4 regions of the Paucilactobacillus nenjiangensis genome follow, and region 1 is predicted to be linked to each of the others. Evidence: predicted binding sites of a transcription regulator. Region 1 holds the regulator's gene; each other region holds the start of a gene.
What was found. The regulator Rex, encoded in region 1, represses fermentation and respiration genes when NADH is low (regulators of the CRP and FNR family bind a similar motif). The targets are predictions, from matches to a motif close to TTGTGAANTANTTCACAA.
Positions count from the first base shown of each region.

Region 2: a site for Rex is predicted at 2,297-2,314, ahead of pdhA (pyruvate dehydrogenase (acetyl-transferring) E1 component subunit alpha). Genes of this name have one in related genera too.
Region 3: a site for Rex is predicted at 3,316-3,333, ahead of adhE (bifunctional acetaldehyde-CoA/alcohol dehydrogenase). Genes of this name have one in related genera too.
Region 4: a site for Rex is predicted at 2,647-2,664, ahead of F0161_RS01695 (iron-containing alcohol dehydrogenase). Genes of this name have one in related genera too.

Region 1 is NZ_CP043939.1:1,777,598-1,782,429, reverse strand. Features, by position in the region: gene tsaD (tRNA (adenosine(37)-N6)-threonylcarbamoyltransferase complex transferase subunit TsaD) at 1-678, shown strand, start outside; gene F0161_RS09145 (ABC-F family ATP-binding cassette domain-containing protein) at 675-2,582, opposite strand; gene F0161_RS09140 (redox-sensing transcriptional repressor Rex) at 2,744-3,391, shown strand; gene groES (co-chaperone GroES) at 3,533-3,817, shown strand; gene groL (chaperonin GroEL) at 3,883-4,832, shown strand, end outside.
Region 2 is NZ_CP043939.1:1,476,858-1,481,689, reverse strand. Features, by position in the region: gene F0161_RS07550 (diacylglycerol/lipid kinase family protein) at 1-603, opposite strand, end outside; gene F0161_RS07545 (DNA-directed RNA polymerase subunit epsilon) at 696-908, opposite strand; gene F0161_RS07540 (hypothetical protein) at 1,060-1,533, shown strand; gene def (peptide deformylase) at 1,583-2,146, opposite strand; gene pdhA (pyruvate dehydrogenase (acetyl-transferring) E1 component subunit alpha) at 2,470-3,576, shown strand; gene F0161_RS07525 (alpha-ketoacid dehydrogenase subunit beta) at 3,579-4,556, shown strand; gene F0161_RS07520 (2-oxo acid dehydrogenase subunit E2) at 4,593-4,832, shown strand, end outside.
Region 3 is NZ_CP043939.1:388,504-393,335, forward strand. Features, by position in the region: gene F0161_RS01970 (ArgE/DapE family deacylase) at 1-257, opposite strand, end outside; gene F0161_RS01975 (SDR family oxidoreductase) at 743-1,501, opposite strand; gene F0161_RS01980 (hypothetical protein) at 1,897-2,430, shown strand; gene F0161_RS01985 (DUF1836 domain-containing protein) at 2,557-3,084, shown strand; gene adhE (bifunctional acetaldehyde-CoA/alcohol dehydrogenase) at 3,365-4,832, shown strand, end outside.
Region 4 is NZ_CP043939.1:328,999-333,830, forward strand. Features, by position in the region: gene F0161_RS01685 (LacI family DNA-binding transcriptional regulator) at 1-175, shown strand, start outside; gene F0161_RS01690 (hypothetical protein) at 363-1,016, opposite strand; gene F0161_RS01695 (iron-containing alcohol dehydrogenase) at 1,429-2,595, opposite strand; gene F0161_RS01700 (dicarboxylate/amino acid:cation symporter) at 2,881-4,155, shown strand; gene pepF (oligoendopeptidase F) at 4,170-4,832, shown strand, end outside.

The DNA of each region.
Region 1 (4,832 bases):
GTCAACCATATGGCCGGCCATATTTATGCTGCTAGATTTGTCGATCAATTTCAGTATCCACAAATGGCGCTGCTGGTGTCTGGCGGTCATACCGAAATCGTGTATATTAAATCTGAATATGATTTTGAAATTCTGGGTGAGACACGAGATGACGCTGCCGGTGAAGCATATGACAAAATTGGCCGTGTCTTAGGAGTTAATTATCCAGCGGGAAAAACGATTGATGAATGGGCGCACGAAGGTAGTGACACATTTGATTTTCCTCGGGCAATGATTAAAGAAGATAATTATGATTTCAGTTTTAGTGGGTTAAAAAGTGCCTTCATCAACACAGTGCATAATGCCGAACAACGGGATGAAGAGTTAAACAGTCGTGATTTAGCTGCTAGCTTTCAACAAAGTGTTGTGGACGTTTTGGCAAGCAAAGTTGAACGAGCTTTGTTAGATCATCCAGTCAAACAATTTGTCGTTGCAGGTGGAGTAGCTGCTAATAAAGGATTGCGGAGTCGAATTGAACGTGATTTACAAACTAAATTTCCCAACGTTCAATTGTTAATGGCACCCTTAAAGCTGTGCGGAGACAATGCCGCAATGATTGGTGCAGCAGGTCAAGTGGCATTTGACCACAAAAAAAGAACCGACATGAGTTTAAATGCGGTTCCTGGTTTATCATTTTAATCAAATTGTTCTAATTCTTCAGCGGCTTGTGTCCAGTTGGCTTCAACAATCTCGAGTTTTTCAGCTAAGTCGTTGAGTTCTAATTGTAAATCACCTAATTTCGTTCCATCGGATGCATTATCAGGATCAGCCATTTGTGTTTCAATGGCTGTTTTTTTGTCCTCTAATTGATTCATTTCAGTTTCAAATTGTTCAACGCGGCGCTCAACTTTTCGCCGTTCACGTTGTTGTTCTTTGTTTTGTTGGTAATTGGTGGTAGGTCCTTTTTCCGTGGAACTGGCGGTCTCTGTGACGGCATGCTTCTCTAATTCAAGCAGATAGTCGTCATAATCACCTTTATAGACGGCAGAGTTATTTTCACTCACCGCTAGAATTTGAGTGGCAACTTGGTTAATAAAATAACGGTCATGAGAAATGAAGAGAACCGTTCCATCAAATTCATTAATTGCGTGTTCCAGAACTTCACGACTATCAATATCCAAATGGTTCGTCGGTTCATCTAACACTAGAAAGTTAGAATGTTCAAATGACAATTTTGTCAGTTGCAGACGGGCTTTTTCGCCACCACTGAGTGAACTGACAGTTTTAAAGACATCATCACCGATGAATAAGAAACTACCTAACAGGGTTCTGATTTCACGTTCATCGACGGTTGGATAATCATCCCAAATTTCTTGCAAAACGGTTTTGTTGGGATGCAAGACTTGTTGTTCCTGGTCGTAGTAACCAACTTTCACGTTCGCACCAAGTTTAACGTCGCCACTAATTTTGGGAATCATTGATAAAATCGTTCGAATCATCGTTGATTTACCAATCCCGTTTGGCCCGATAACACCAAGTCGATTGGGTTTTACCAGCTCAAAATTGATTGGGCCGGCGATTTTTTTGTCATCATAACCGATAGCAAGTTCATCTGCTCTCAGGACGATATTACCGCTGGGCGAATCTTGTTTGAAGGTAAAGTGAATGGATTGATCATCTGTGGTTGGTCGATCCATGACTTTCATCTTGTCCAGTTGTTTTCGTCTGGCCTGGGCCCGTTTAGTCGTTGAAGCACGAACGATATTTCGATTAACGAAGTCTTCAAGCTTATTGATTTCAGCTTGCTGATGTTCGTAATGTTTCATCTCAGTCTTTAAATCTTCGGCCTTTAGGTCCATAAATTGTGAATAGTTCCCGGTATAGTGTTTCAATGTTCCTTGGCTCATATCATAAACTTCATTTACGACCCGATCCAAAAAGTATCGGTCATGAGACACGATTAATAGGGCACCGCTGTAATTTTTCAAAAAGTCTTCTAACCAACCCAAAATGGTCATATCTAAATGGTTAGTTGGTTCATCTAAAATGAGTAAATCGGGCTTTTGCAAAAGTAACTTAGCTAGTGCCAATTTTGTCTTTTGTCCACCGGAAAGACTGCTGACAACAGTTTGATATTCGTCTGCAAAGCCAAATCCGTTTAACACACCGCGCATTTGGCTTTCAATTTCAAAACCGCCGTTACTGGCATAATTGGACTGTAATAAATCATATTGACGTAAGACGTCAGCATATTCGTCTGTTGATGAATCAAGAGTGGCAATTTTATTTTCTAGGACATGGATTTTATTTTCCTGTTCATGCAAATCTGCGTAAACGGTGTCTAATTCATTCCAGATGGTTAAACTACTGTCCAAGCCTTGATCTTGAGCTAGATAGCCGATGGTGGTATCTTTTTTGGTACTAATTTCGCCTTCGTCAGGTTGAGTGATTTGTGCAAGCATTTTTAAGAGTGTGGTTTTACCAGCACCATTGCGACCGACTAATGCCACTCGTGAACGATCCTGAACTTGCAAATTAACATTTTTAAAAAGATATTCGCTGCCAAATCTGCGAGCAACGTTTTGTGTTTGTAAAATTATCATGTGTTTACCTCGAAATATAATACTAAAATTGTAGCATAATTAAGCAGTAAACCGTATCAAAACAAAAAAATGATAGCGTTTTATTTGAAAGAAGTTTCACAATCTAGTTACATATGCTACAATTGACGGTGAAGTAAATTTCACAAGCAGGAGGATGAGTTATGACAAGTAAGAAGATTCCTCGCGCCACAGCCAAACGATTACCCATTTATTATCGCTATTTAAATATATTATTAGATGCTAATAAACATCGTGTATCATCGACAGAATTATCACAAGCGGTTCAAGTTGATTCTGCAACTATTAGGAGAGATTTTTCCTATTTTGGTGAGTTGGGGAAGCGTGGATACGGATATGACGTTGAGGATTTATTGAATTTCTTTAAAGAAATTCTAAATCAAGACAAGTTAACGAACGCAGCTTTAATTGGTGTAGGTAATTTAGGACACGCACTTTTGAATTTCAATTTTCACAAGAACAGTAATGTTCGGATTAGTGCAGCCTTTGACGTGAACGATTCAATCATTAACACGGTTCAAAGCGGGGTACCAATCTACTCTGTTGATGACCTGGATCAACAATTACGGGACCAACAAATTGACGTCGTTATCTTATCAGTGCCATCTGAAACTGCCCAAGCAGTGACAGATCAAATTGTTAAAGTTGGCGTACGTGGTATCTTGAACTTTACACCGCTCAGATTAGGAGTGCCAAAAGATGTCAGAGTACAAAACGTTGATTTGACCAATGAATTGCAAACATTAATTTATTTTATTGATCATTACAATGCTAATGACGAACAAGCATAATTAAGTCAGCCCAATCGTGGGTTGGCTTTTTTTGATAAATGTGGTTAATTCTTGCAATTTAATCTGAAAATGATATAGTAGATTTTGTGATTAGCACTCGAAGGTTTTGAGTGCTAAAAATAAAATGATGGAGGGATAGACGTGTTAAAACCATTAGGAGATCGCGTTGTTTTACAAGCTGAACAAGAAGAAGAAAAAACCATTGGTGGGATTGTCTTGGCATCTAATGCCCAAGAAAAGCCAACTGTTGGTAAGGTAATTGCCGTCGGTGAAGGCCGAGTTCTTGAAAACGGTGAGAAACTTGCTCCTTCAGTTAAGGAAAATGATCGCGTATTGTTCGACAAATATGCAGGTAATGAAGTTGAGTATGAAGGCCAAAAATATTTAGTCGTACATGAAAAAGATATCGTTGCAGTGATTGATTAAGCTGCAAATGACCAATAAAATTTAAACTAATATATTCAAAAATTTTTATGAGGTGAAAAATTATCATGGCAAAGGAAATTGAATTTTCTGAAGATGCACGTGCAAAAATGCTCAAAGGTGTCGACAAATTAGCTGACACAGTTAAAACTACAATTGGACCAAAGGGACGTAACGTTGTTTTGGAACAAACTTACGGTTCACCAACAATTACCAATGATGGTGTAACAATCGCTAAGGCCATTGATTTGGAAGACCATTTTGAAAATATGGGTGCCAAGTTAGTTGCTGAAGTTGCTTCAAAAACGAATGATATTGCTGGTGATGGTACTACTACTGCTACCGTCTTAACACAAGCAATCGTTACTGAAGGTATGAAGAACGTGACTGCCGGTGCCAACCCTGTTGGTATCCGTCGTGGGATTGAATTAGCCACTAAGGCAGCTGTTGAATCACTACACTCAATGTCACACGATGTTAAGACAAAGGATGATATTGCTCAAATCGCTTCAATCTCAGCCGCTAACGAAGAAGTTGGTGCTTTGATTGCCGACGCAATGGATAAAGTTGGTAACGATGGTGTCATCACGATTGAAGAATCTCGTGGTGTTGACACAACTTTGGATGTTGTTGAAGGAATGCAATTTGATCGTGGTTACATGTCACAATACATGGTTACTGACAACGATAAGATGGAAGCAGACTTAGACAATCCATATATCTTAATTACTGATAAGAAAATTGGTAACATTCAAGATATCTTGCCTTTATTGCAAGGGGTTGTTGAACAAAGCCGCTCATTATTAATCATCGCTGACGATATTACGGGTGAAGCTTTACCAACACTTGTTTTGAACAAGATGCGTGGAACTTTCAATGTTGTGGCTGTTAAGGCTCCTGGCTTTGGCGATCGTCGTAAAGCACAACTTGAAGATATCGCTATTTTGACTGGCGGAACTGTTATCACTGATGATCTTGGCTTGAACTTGAAAGACACGACACTTGCTCAACTAGGACA
Region 2 (4,832 bases), 300 kb from region 1:
GTTTCGGTTGTGAACCATTAATTGAAATGAATCTTGATGAAATAAGACACCAATTAGCGAAAATACATACGAGAGTGATCCTAGATGCAATTTGTTGAGTGCCTTTTTTGAAGTAGCAGAATTAGTGCGACTAACAATGGCAGCATCAAAGCCAACTCCAATATTATTCACAAAAAAGCCACGCTCATGGCGCATTGCTTCTTCATAATAGCCAACGTTGATGGTGGTTGGTTCTGTTAATGACAAAATATCTTCAAGTGCGGTCAATGGATCCGTCGTCATTTTTGAAGCAGTAGCAAAATCATTACCGGAGCCTGATGGAATGTAGCCAACAGGGACATCAAAAGGCAGTTCGCGACGATGCTTTAGCAGACCATTAACGACTTCATGCAGCGTTCCATCACCACCAAGTACCACGATAATGGAGTCGGGGGTCGCTTTCTTGGCCAACTGTAGTGCAATCTTTTCAGCGTGGCCACTATATTTGGATACTTTTAGTTCGTATCTAACATGTCGTTTTTCCAACTCTGCTTGCACGATTTCCCACGAATGTCGGGCATTTCCGCTTCCAGCTGTATTATTTAATATGATGTTTAGAAACATGGATGTTCTCCCGATGGGTTAGATTGAGGTAATTTAACAAAAATAAAAACGCCCAGGAATCCCGCCTGGACGTTAATCAAATCGCAAGTTAATTAAAATGTAGTCATTTTGAAGTTTGGATTTTCTTTTTCGTATTCAAAGGCTTTATCAGAAAGTTGTTCAATAAATTCAATGTTGTGATCTGTGTTTTCTTCCACAAGGACACGTGCGGCTGGTAATGAATCAGCTTCAACATACATTGAAAGGGTATCTTCACGTTTAGGATTACGAACTTTTGTTTCTTGGTAGTATACTTTAAAAATCATTTTCAAAACTCCTTGTATTTAAAATCGATGTAAATCAAGTTTAATTTTAGCACATTACTACTACTAATGCTAACAGACAAACTAAATTGAATGATATTGTTTTCTGAGGATAGAATATAATGTTATTCTATTAATAGAAAGAGGTGATACTGTGATTATTAGTATAATAGTAGCAATAGTAGTTGCAGTTTTAGTGTATCTGTTAGTGCATCGAATGATTTCGAAACGAGCAATCTCCATTATTACCAATGATGCTCAAAAAATAACGGATGCTGCCATGAACGATGTACTCCCAATTTTAATTGAACGTGACTACATTGAAACACCGGATTCACAATTTGCATCTGAAACAGTTGCCAATATGTGGGGAGCAGGAGTAATGGCATTTGAATACCAATTTACAGTTGGGCCAAATAAAATTAATTTTGATGAGGTGAGGTGGCAACTAAATTCGCAATTAAATACTTATGCTGACCAAAATGATATTCAGTCGTATGAAGATGTCGACAGAATCTTTATAGTAACTGATTTATGGACATATTTGGATCAGTTACATATAGATGTTGCCTACGTCGTAAATGAATCTACTGCTGAGTATGTCAAAGACTTAGCCAAATTATCTTAAGCAAATCAAAAAGAGCTGTTAATGAATTTCATTAACGGCTCTTTATAGTTTACCCGAATAAAATTGTATCTTCCGGTGCTTCAAAAGGATGTTCTTTATTAATATGATCATAAAATAGCATGCCATGAAGATGATCAATTTCGTGTTGACAGACGATTGCTGGATAATGTTTCAAACGTATCGTATGTGTTTCACCGGCCACATCTTGGTATCGGAGCGTAATACGGTCATGACGAGGAACATAACCAGGAACATCTTCATCAACCGACAGACAGCCTTCACCTTCAGATAGTGCACCGTATTGGACTGATTCGCTGATGATGACAGGATTAATGATGACATCTTTGAACTCAGGTTCAGTATCATCTTCTTCAGCTGGTGGGACAAGTACTGCGGCCATTTGTTTAGAAACTCCCACTTGCGGTGCAGCTAAACCAACTCCAGCGCGTAATCCGTACTTTTCGCATAATTCTGGGTCTTGACTGACCTCAAGATATTCCATCATATCGGTGGCTAGTTGCTGATCTTCTTTCGAGAGTGGAAATTGAACGTCGTCAGCATAGCGACGCAGAACGGGATTACCATCTCGAGTGATATCTTTCATTAAAAACAAAATATTCAGCTCCATTCAAATTTTTCAATAATTATATTTTATCATATTTAAATGTGAATGACATAAGCATAAAATTTTTAGGGATAATGTGAAACTGTGAGCAAATTATAATGTTGATATACTGGGCAAAAAATGGCATATGTGTATCGATTGTGAACTATTTTACTGTTCGGTAGTCACTACTTTAAATACGAATAAGGAAAAATTGACCAAGACACCCCTTGCAATTAGAGAGTGGCAGTGTATACTAAAGGGGTAGACAAATAAAGCGCTTACATTTCAAGGAGACGTGTAACGTTAATATAGAAAGGAACGTGTTAGGTATGGCTAAAGATAGTAAGAAAGTCGTTGACTTTGCAGCAATTAAGGCCGATTTGGGCGGTGACTTCAAACCAGTCCAAATTTTAGATAATGATGCAAAAGTTGTTAATAAGGAATTGATGGCAACATTTTCGGATGAACAACTGCTTGATTTCATGAAGAAACTTGTTTGGGAACGAGCACTGCATGAACAAACGATGAATTTCTCACGTCAAGGTCGTTTAGGCTTCTATGCACCAACTTATGGTCAAGAAGCAAGTGAAATGGGTACGGTTTCTGCTTTTAAGGAAAATGATTATCTGTTACCTGCTTATCGTGATCTTCCACAATTAATTCAACATGGTGCAACTGTTGCAGAAGGATACCTTTGGTCAAGAGGCCATGTGGTTGGTAACCAATTTAAGGCGCGTGCATTAATGCCACAAATTATCATTGGTGCCCAAATGGTTGAAACTGCCGGAGTTGCTTTAGGACTTAAGAAAAATGGTGAAGATGCAGTCGCATTCTCATACACAGGTGATGGTGGTACTTCTCAAGGTGATACTTATGAAGGTATGAACTTTGCTGGAGCTTATCAAGCACCTGCAGTCTTTATTATTCAAAATAACGGGTATGCAATTTCAGTTCCACGTCCAAAACAAACTGCTGCCGTTACTTTAGCTCAAAAAGCTGCTGCTGCTGGTATTCCAAGTGTTCAAGTTGATGGTATGGATATCTTAGCTTGTTATGCTGTTGCTAAAGAAGCTCGTGAATTTGCTGCAGCCGGCAGCGGACCAGTTATGATTGAAACTTTAACTTATCGTTTTGGTGCTCATAGTAGTGCTGGTGATGATCCTAGTCGTTATCGTACAAAGGAAGAAGAAAAACCTTGGTTCGACAATGATCCATTGATCAGAATGCGTAAATATCTTACTGACAAGGGCCAATGGTCACAAGAACAAGAAGATGCTTACGTTGAAGAATGCAAAGAATCATTCAAGGAAGCTTTGAAAGTTGCTGATGCTACAGAACCAGAAAAGGTTTCTGATATGCTGAAGAACACCTTTGAAGTTCCTACACCTGATATTGCTAAACAAATCGCCGAATTTGAAGAAAAGGAGTCGAAGTAATCATGGCTAAAAAATCATATATTCAAGCAATTACTGATGGGTTAGATATTCTACTTGATGAAGATCCAAAGACTTTAATTTTTGGGGAAGACGTTGGTAAAAACGGTGGTGTATTTAGAACAACCCAAGGACTACAAGAAAAATATGGTGAAGATCGAGTATTCGATACACCATTAGCAGAATCTGGTATTTTAGGTCTAGCTGTTGGTCTTGGACTAACAGGTTGGCGTCCAATTCCAGAAATTCAATTTATGGGATTCACTTTTGAAGCAATGGATTCAATTGCAGGCCAAATGGCTCGTATGCGTTTCCGCTTTGGTGGGCTAAAACATTCACCAATTACTATCAGAACACCATTTGGTGGTGGTACTCATACCGCTGAAATGCATGCTGATAACCTTGAAAACTTCTTTACAGGAGTTCCAGGATTGCGTGTTGTTACTCCAAGTAATCCATATGATGCAAAAGGATTAGTAATTTCTGCAGTTGAAAATAATGATCCCGTATTATTTATGGAAAACTTAAAATTATATCGTTCAATGAAAGACGATATTCCTGATGAAAAATATACTGTTCCTTTGGATACAGCCAAAGTTGTTCGTGAAGGTACAGATGTTACTATCGTCGCTTATAGTGCAGAAGTTAATGAATCATTAACGGTTGCTGAAAAATTAGCTAAAGAAAATATTTCTGCTGAAGTTATTGACTTACGTTCATTATCACCAATTGATACAGACACGATTTTTGCCTCAGTTGAAAAAACTCATAAAGTTGTTGTTGTTCAAGAAGCACAAAAAATGGCAGGGGTTGGTGCAGTTGTTGCATCTGAAATCTCAGAACACGCTATTATGTCACTTGATGCACCAATCGCTAGAGTTGCTGCGCCAAATAGTGTTTATCCATTTGCTCAAGCTGAAAATGTTTGGATTCCAAATGCAGATGATATTGAAGCAAAAGTACGTGAGACTTTAAGCTACTAAAATTACCAAAATAATTTCAGAAGGGATGAATACAATATGGCTTTTAAATTTACACTCCCAGAGCTTGGTGAAGGAATGGCTGAAGGTGAAGTTGCTTCATGGCTCGTAAAAGAAGGAGATACAGTCAAAGAAGACGACACAATCGTTGAAATTCAAAACGATAAGTCTGTCTCGGAGTTGCCTACTCCAGTTTCAGGTACTATTAAAAAAATTGTTGCACAAGAAGGAGACACAGTTGAAATTGGCGATACTCTCGTTGAAATTGATGATGGATCT
Region 3 (4,832 bases), 820 kb from region 1:
CCCCAATTTTCCAAATTTCCAGCATCGACCGTGTCCAAATGACCTGCCAACACTAAAACTTTGTTACTTGATTTGGGTCCGATTTCTGCCACGATGTTAGCTCGGTCCAAGTTATCTCCATGACTTATTAATTGTGAGTCGATATCATGTATTTTTAAAAGGTGTTGAATATATTTAGCTAACTCTGCTTCATTTCCATTAGCTGTATTAATTTTAATCATATCTTGCAAGATTCTAATTTTTTCACTTTTATCCATTGCTGTGCTTCTCTCTATATGTAATCGTGTTAATTAACTGTAAGATAGCACAAATTTAACTGGACAACAACACAACGTAAGTGGAGATACTGTGGCGATGTTTGCACCACTATCTCAATCCAGCTTTTCTCGTCAACTCCATTCGCTTAATAAAAATACTGACATCAACTTCAAAGTACGAAGTCAATATCAGTATTTATCATTAATGCTCAGGAGCTAAACGACTTGAAAAGCCTTTTTTTAATCCGGGTTTAAAAGTCAATTCTTTCATCTAACAAAACAAACTCTCATTGCAAGGTGCGCAATAAGAGTTCGTTATATGTTAGTTTTCAAGAATTAACCGACTTTTGCACCACTATAATAATCCAGCTTTTCTCGTCAACTCCATTCGCTTAATAAAAATACTGACATCAACTTCAAAGTACGAAGTCAATATCAGTATTTATCATTAATGCTCAGGAGCTAAACGACTTGAAAAGCCTTTTTTATTGTGCTGTATATCCGCCATCAACGACGAATTCAGAGCCAGTTGCGAATTTAGATTCGTTAGAAGCAAGGTAAACACAAATCCAAGCGATATCGTCAGGTTCACCGATGTGACCCATTGGAGTCTTTGAACGATCGGACATGCCTTCTTCGGCACCTTCAATTCCATCAACTAATGGAGTCTTGATATAACCAGGGTGAACCGTGTTAACACGAACGTCATAATCTTTTAAAGCTGAATCAATTGCAGCCGATTTAGACATAATCCGTACAGCACCCTTAGTGGCGTTGTAAGCGCCCAAATTAGGATCGCCAATAAATCCTTCAATAGAAGACATATTGATGATAGAAGCGCCAAGATTCTTATTTTTCATGCGTTGAATACCTAGACGAGTACCAAAGAAGACACCATCTAAGTTAATATCCATAATTTTACGCCAAGTTTCGGTGCTGGTTTCTTCAATCGAACCAGTTAAACCAACTCCAGCGTTATTAACTAAAGTGCTGACTGGTCCAAAGGCCTTTTCTGTTTCATCAAATAAATCAACCCAACCAGCTTCATCAGCAGCGTCATGTTGAATGAAACGAATTACATCAGGGCCGCCAATTTTCTTAGCAGCGGCTTCACCAACATCAGCGTGACGACCGGTAATAACTACCTTAGCACCTTCATCAACGAAACGATGAGCGACTGCCCAGCCAATTCCTAATGTACCACCAGTGACAATTGCAACTTTACCATCCAAACGATTACTCATAAATGTGAACCTCCAGATATTTGTATTAGTTAATCTAACAGGCATTGCGCCATATGTGAAGAATAACACAAGTTATCCGGTTATGTCACCTAATTTCCTTCTTTTAACTATTTTTGACCTGTTAATGCTCAGTTATATCAAAATCGTTTACTATTTTGACTGACATCAAAGCTGTTTTGTAATTTGACAAGTTAATAGTTAATTGGGTAAAATATGGACAATAAATTAAATGGGGTAAATCAAATGACACTACTTGCAAGCACATTACTATTTAGGTAGCGTCCACGTAAATAAAGACGTGGGCGCCGTTTTTGCGTGCTCACGTCTGACAAAATAATGCCGTCAGATGTGATTTTCTGACGGTTTTTTATTTTGATTGAAATGAGGAAAACATCATGAGAGTTGTAAATACTTTAGGCCCTAAGGAAACAGATAGCTATGCGGCAGCACTAAATATCCCAGGTGAAGAAGAAAATGAAATTGTGATCCATGATAATTTTGATGATATTATCGCCAATTTAGAACAGTATCAAGGAGAATATTTATTAATTCCGGCAGCATATCAGAGTAAACAAAAAGATTTTGGTTGGCGGGAACTCAGCTATGAATATTGGGATCGACTCGTAATTGAACAGGTCTTTCATCATGCATTAAAGCCAATGGTGCTGATTTCTAACTTTGACTTTCATCAAAATAAAGCAATTATCCATCCTGCAACTACGAACTTACTGAACCATTATCTAAAAGAACAGCAGTTAACGATGCCGATTCATTATGCTGGGAGCAAGGCCAGTGCGTATGAACGCTTTGTCGCGAACAAATATCGATTCACGATTGTCAGTGAAGATGTCATGGAGGAAAACAATCCATATCAAATCATTAAGCGGTATTTACCGGAGATGGTCTGGTGTCTCTATTTCATCAAATAAAGCCTCACCACTGAGCTAATTAAACAATCTTTGTTGACTAATGAATAAACTCGTAATTCTAAGTATAACTAGTTTACAAAACTAGGTGATTAAGTTACGATAGCTTTTAAAGGATGGGTGAAGATAATGGCAGAAATAGAAGAGTACCACAAATGGGAAAAATCCTTGGCAACCATCGATTTTCCCAAGTGGGACGAATTACCAAAATTAGAACTGTATATGGATCAAGTTGTGGCATATGTGAATTCAATTATTGGCTCACTCGGTTTAGATTTAATCACGTCTTCAATGGTTAACAATTACGTTAAGAAAAATGTAATTTTAGCACCAGTTAAAAAGAAGTATCAAGTGATGCACATTGCAGATATTTTGATTATTACACTACTTAAATCGACGTACCCACTGGATGTCATTCGGTCGGGGATGAATCAAGTTACCTCACACAAGTATCCCAAAAAAGCATTTGATAGTTTCGTTGAATTACTGAATCAGCGGTTGTCAGGACATGAACTCGACCCTGAGGGTGGTAAAACGATTGAAGAGAAACTAATGATTATTGCAGTTGATAGTATTATTACGACACTAAAGGCACGCGAACTTTTGAAGTTAATGGAACGTGATAATCAACCTCAAGAAATCAAAAAAATTAAATAACAAATTAAAAATGGCCTTGAAAAAACTTTTTTTCAGGTCATTTTTTAAGCTTTTCTTAAATGTAAGCGATTACAATTTGTACAGTAATTCACAAACTTTTTTAAAATCATTTGATTTGGTCCATTTTCGATTGTGAAACTATGAAAACTTATGGTATAAGCAATTAAAGCCACTTTGAAAAACTCTGAACAAAGTACTTTACAAATATAAAAAACTAAAATATAATAGCACTTGTGAATAACTTAACAATTAATTTCAGACATGACATGGAGGGAATACAATGATTAAAGAACCTAACAGCAAAGAAGTCGACGTAACCGCAATGATCGATGAACTCGTTGCAAAAGGACACGTTGCCCTAGATAAGATGGAAGACTTTGACCAAGAAAAAATTGACAACATTGTGCACCACATGGCGATGACCGCCTTAGACCAACATATGCATTTAGCAAAAATGGCCTGGGAAGAAACTGGTCGTGGAGTGATGGAAGATAAAGCCATCAAGAATATGTATGCTTCAGAAGAAATCTGGCATTCAATTAAAGACTTACGGACAGTTGGTATCATTAAAGATGATCGCGAACGTCAATTGATTACCGTTGCAGAACCTTTGGGAGTTATTGCCGGAATCACACCAGTTACGAACCCAACTTCAACAACAATTTTCAAATCATTGATTGCTGTGAAGACTCGTAACCCAATTATTTTTGCTTTCCATCCACAAGCACAAAAATCAAGTGCAGAAGCAGCTCGTGTTTTACGCGATGCAGCGATTGATGCTGGAGCACCTAAAGATATTATTCAATGGATTGAAACACCAAGTTTGGAAGCAACCACTGCAATCATCAACCATGATGGTATTGCAAGTATTCTTGCTACTGGTGGACCAGGCATGGTTAAAGCTGCGTATTCTTCAGGTAAACCAGCCTTGGGTGTTGGACCTGGTAACGGCCCAGTTTACGTTGAAAAAACTGCTCATATCAAACGTGCAGTCAACGATATCATCATGTCAAAAACATTTGATAATGGGATGATTTGTGCCACTGAAAATAGTGCAGTGATCGATGATGTTATCTATGACAAAGTAATGAAAGAAATGACTGACCACAAAGCATTTGTTATCGCTAAGAAAGATCACAAAAAATTAGCTGATGCAATGTTTGATGAAAAACGTGGCGGTGTTAAGGGACCTATCGCTGGTATGTCAGCAATCGCCATTGCTAAATTAGCTGGTATCAAAGTTCCTGATGATACTAAAGTGTTAGTTGCTGAAGTGACTGAAGTTGGACCACAAGAACCACTTTCACGTGAAAAGTTAAGCCCAGTCTTATCTGTTTACCGTGCAAAGACTCAAGAAGACGCAATTAAGATTTGTGAAGCTTTACTTGATTTTGGTGGATTAGGCCATACTGCTGCAATCCAATCAGAAGATGATGAATTAATTACGAGATTTGGTGTGAGAGTTAAAGCTAGTCGTGTAATTGTTAACACTCCATCTGCTTTAGGTGGAATTGGTAACCTTTATAACGAAATGGTTCCTTCATTTACCTTGGGAACTGGATCATGGGGTAAAAACTCAATTTCTCATAACGTTTCAGCATTTGACCTTATCAACGTTAAAACTATCGCAAAGAGGCGTAATAATATGCAATGGGTTAAACTTCCAAAGGTTTACTTTGAAAAGACATCAGTTCGTTACTTAGAGGATATGCCAGGTGTTAAGAAGGTTATGTTAATCACTGGCCCAA
Region 4 (4,832 bases), 760 kb from region 1:
TGACACGACAATTGCCAATTACATTTTTCCAGGTTTAACTTCAGTTAAAGTTGCCACGGAAGAAATGGGTGAAAACGCCGTATTATTGATGGAAGAACAACAAACAACAACTCGTGACTATCCGAAGAAATTAGTTTTAGGTACGAAGTTAGTGGAACGAAAAACAACTTTTTAATTGATACGAAAATACAAGCTAATCACTTAATTGAGAGTGGCTTGTATTTTTTGTTGTTTTTATATTAACGGCTTCGCCAATCAGCTCTTTCACCTAACTTAGATTTCCTAGATTCCAACAACAGGAATCTTCGTCAATCATCGTTAGAAACTCAAGAGCTGTACGATTGGCTCAGCACTTGTTTATTTTAAAAATTAACATGATGTTTAAGACCACGGAAGAAGTGTTGATCTCCCCAACCAATTAAATATCCTTGGAAAGCAACTGACAACACCGTACCGATATTAACGGCATAAAGTTTGTGGGTCGCAATTGCAGAAATGATAATAATTAGAATTGGTGGGATATTACTAGTCCATTGAGATAAAACGGAATTTCCATGCATAAATTTAAATCGCAAAATGTATGGTAAATCATCATTTGGATGAATAATTAAATTTGATCTTTGATATAAAGAAACCGCTAGTGACACGCCAACAATGGCAATAATATCTAAGATGATTTTCCAGGCAAGCGCCATTGATGGGACTCCAATACTGACAAACCAATCACGCCAAAATTGAAGTAAGTAGCTAAAAGGAAAGACGAATAATAAATTACGAATTAAACGTAAATAATCGAATTTTTGAATTAATAGTAAGTTTGCAATGGCAACAATGACTCCCATCATCATCAGCACGTTTCCAAGTGAAAAACCTGACCATTCCGATAAATTGGTTGCTGATGCCGTCCAAACTGCACTACCCATATTGGTAACCACTGATAAAGCATTGAAAAAGGTATTAATGACAATTGAAAAGCAGAGAAAAAATAATCTGCCTCCAAAACTATTCTGATGCATAAATTTAAGTCCTTTCAAGAGATACTATCATTCTACAGTTATTGTTGAATAATATAAAGGAAAGAGTGTGAACTCAATCGGGAGCCCTTGAGCATATCAAAGCTCAAGTGTTTATCGGGTTAGGATAAATAGTTGAGTGAAGATAGGAGGAAAGGACTGATTGAGCGAGCACGTTTCAGAATGGCAAATCGGGAGCCCTTGAGCATATCAAAGCTCAAGTGTTTATCGGGTTAGGATAAATAGTTGAGTGAAGATAGGAGGAAAGGACTGATTGAGCGAGCACGTTTCAGAATGGCAAATCGGGAGCCCTTGAGTATATCAAAGCTCAAGTGTTTATCCGGTTAGAAAAATTGTAAGCTGCAACAAAAAAGCCATGGATCTAAAATCCATGACTCTCAAAGTAATTATAAAATTATTTGTTGTAAGCTTCTTTGAACAATTCAACGATATCTGCTTGAGTACCCTTACGAGGGTTAGGTCCAGCATTACCATCAAGAAGTGCATTCTTAGCTAATAATTCGAAGTCTTCAGGTTTGGCACCTAATTGTTTAACAGTCCGAATTCCAACTAAGTCTGACATTCTTTGAAGTGCGTCGATAGCTTTTTGTCCGGCTTCCCAAACATTAAGTCCGTCGATATTTTCGCCCATGAAACGAGCGATATCAGCAAAGCGTTGTGGTGAAGCAATCATGTTCCATTTTTCAACAGTTGGCATTAAAGCAGCACAACATTCACCATGAGGAGCATCGTATTGACCACCAAGTTGGTGAGCCATAGCATGGACATAGCCAAGGTTAGCATTATTAAAGGCCATACCGGCTAATAATGAAGCTTCGGCCATCTTTGTACGAGCTTCGACGTTATGTCCGTCAGCGACAGCTTGTGGCAAATATTCGCTAATCAATTTGATAGCTTGAATTGCTTGTGCATCGGTAATATCGTTACGGTTTTCTGAAACGTATGATTCAACTGAATGAGTTAAGGCATCCATCCCAGTTGCTGCAGTCAATCCCTTAGGAACATCAAGCATTAACAATGGATCATTGAATGATACCAATGGAACGTTACGCCATGAAATCACAACGAACTTCAATTTTGTTTCTTCGTTGGTAATAACAGCGTGGCGAGTAATTTCGCTAGCAGTACCAGCAGTAGTGTTAACTGCCAACAATGGTGGCAAAGGATTTTTAAGAGTATCAATTCCGGCTAATTTAGTAATATCATCACCATTAGTCAAAACAATACCAATACCTTTGGCACAATCGTGAGATGAGCCACCACCAACTGAAATGATACTATCACAGTTAGCATCTTTATAAGCTTGCTTACCTTCAGTGACGTTGCGAACTTTAGGGTTTGGTTCAACGTTATCATAGAATGCATAGTCAACACCGGCTGCGTTAAGTGATGCTTCGGTTTGCTTAACGGGACCATTTTCGAGATTGCGTAAGAATGAATCTGTGACAATTAATGGTTTCTTCATACCGAGTAATTTTGCACGTTCGCCAATTCCTTTAATGACATTTGGTCCAAAGAAGTTAACGTTGGGCATCATGAAATCTGTGTTAGGTTGTACCATAGTAAGTTCCTCCAGAAAAATAAAATTAGTTGTAAAACGGTTACAAGTTCATTGTAACGCATTTCACAATAGTTGCAACGTCAATGTTTGTAAGGGGTGTGAATGATTTCACTGGTACACTTATCACCTAATCTTTAGAAAACTGGAGTGACAATACTTGGGTACTTTTGATAATTAAGTTGTAGAATAAAAAAAATAAATAAAATTAATTTTAGTTGAATAGGTTAACAACTTTTAAATTGTGCTAAACTAATTTTAACTGTGTTATAAGGAAGGAAACGAGTCATGAAGAAATATCGAATGCCCAGACTTTCACTGGGATGGCAAATAATCATTGGGTTAGTATTAGGTATTATTTTTGGGGTTATTTTTTATCATAATAAAACGGCCATTACAGCGATGCAAAATTTGGGAACTATTTTTATTAGTTTGATTCAAATGATTGTGTTGCCAATTGTCGTGTCTTGTTTGACCGTCGGGATTGCCAACATGGGCGATATTCATAAATTGGGACGAATTGGTGGCAAAACATTAATTTATTTTGAAATTATGACGACGTTTGCGATTGCGTTGGGACTAATTGTCGGTAATATTACGCATCCCGGCACGTTCATTAATATTCATGATTTGCACGGATCAGATATTTCTAAATATATGGCAACTGCTAAATCAGCCTCGCACACTGGCTTATGGGATACCTTGATGGGAATTATCCCAACAAACTTCTTCGCTTCATTATCAGCCGGCGACATGATGCCCATTATCTTTTTCTCCGTCTTCTTTGGTTTAGGGACTGCGGCGATTGGTGAACGGGGACAAATTATTATTGATTTTCTCCAGGCCGTGTCAGAAGTTATGTTTAAAGTCACAAATTGGGTGATGAAATTTGCTCCCATTGGAGTCTTTGGCTTAATCGGGATGACAATTGCGGAAATGGGGTTAAGTGCCCTGGCACCGTTGGGCTTGTTTGTCCTAATTACCTACCTCACGATGGCCTTTTTCATTGTTGTCATTTTAGGGATTGTCTGCAAAATCTTTAAAATTAAGTACTGGCCATTGATGCGAGTGATTAAGGATGAATTTTTAATTGCCTTTTCAACCGCTAGTTCAGAGGCCACTTTGCCACGACTTGTTTCAAAAATGGAAAAATATGGGGTGAGTCAAGCAATTGTCTCCTTCGTGATTCCGACCGGTTATACATTTAACTTGGATGGATCAGCCATTTATCAATCTCTAGCTGCACTGTTTTTGGCGCAAGCATATGGGATTCATTTGACGATTACGCATCAAATTACACTATTACTGGTGTTGATGATTACTTCCAAGGGGATGGCTGGTGTTCCAGGAGCTTCATTTGTGGTGCTGTTAGCGACCGTGTCGACAATTGGGGTCCCAATGTCAGGCTTAACTTTCATAGCCGGAATAGACAGATTTGTTGACATGGCCCGGACATCTGTTAACGTTGTGGGTAATTCAGTTGCCACGATTGTGATTGGTAAATCTGAAGGCGAATTTGATGAAGAGAAGAATAAACAATATTTAGCCGATTTTAATGGCTGAAAGGATCGATAAAGATGGCAGAAGAAAAATTATTATCGAGAGCTGAAGTTCCTGAAAATTTGAAGTGGAATTTAGCGTTGCTGTATCAATCAGATGCAGATATGAAGGCAGATTTTGAACAAACTACCAAGTTAGTTGATCAATTTGCTGAATTTCAAGGCACCTTAGCAACGACAGCTGCAAACTTAGCTAAAGCATTAATTCTCAGTAAACAAATTGATGAAGAACTGGAAAAAGAATTTGTTTATGCATTCTTGCGCAGAGATAGTGATACGACGGATGCGACAGCGACAGAATTGTATGGAATGATTTCCAGCCAAATGAGTAGTATCAGTGCCAAAATGGCATTTTTTGAACCTGAAATTGTTGAAATGGATGACACCACGATTGATGGTTTCTTTGCTGCAGAACCCAAGTTGGCAGAATTCAAATTCATGTTAACGAAGATTCGAAATGAAAAAGCGCACGTGCTATCAAATTTGGAAGAACAGCTATTAAGTCGCGCTTCTAAAGCTTTAAATGCACCCGATGAAATATATAACACACTGAATGATGCTGATTTGACGTTTGGTACGGTGCACGATGATGATGGAAATGAGGTTCAATTAACTCATGGTAATCGGAGCCAATTTACTGAATCCCAAAATCGAGAAGTTCGTAAAGAAGCCGTTTTGGCC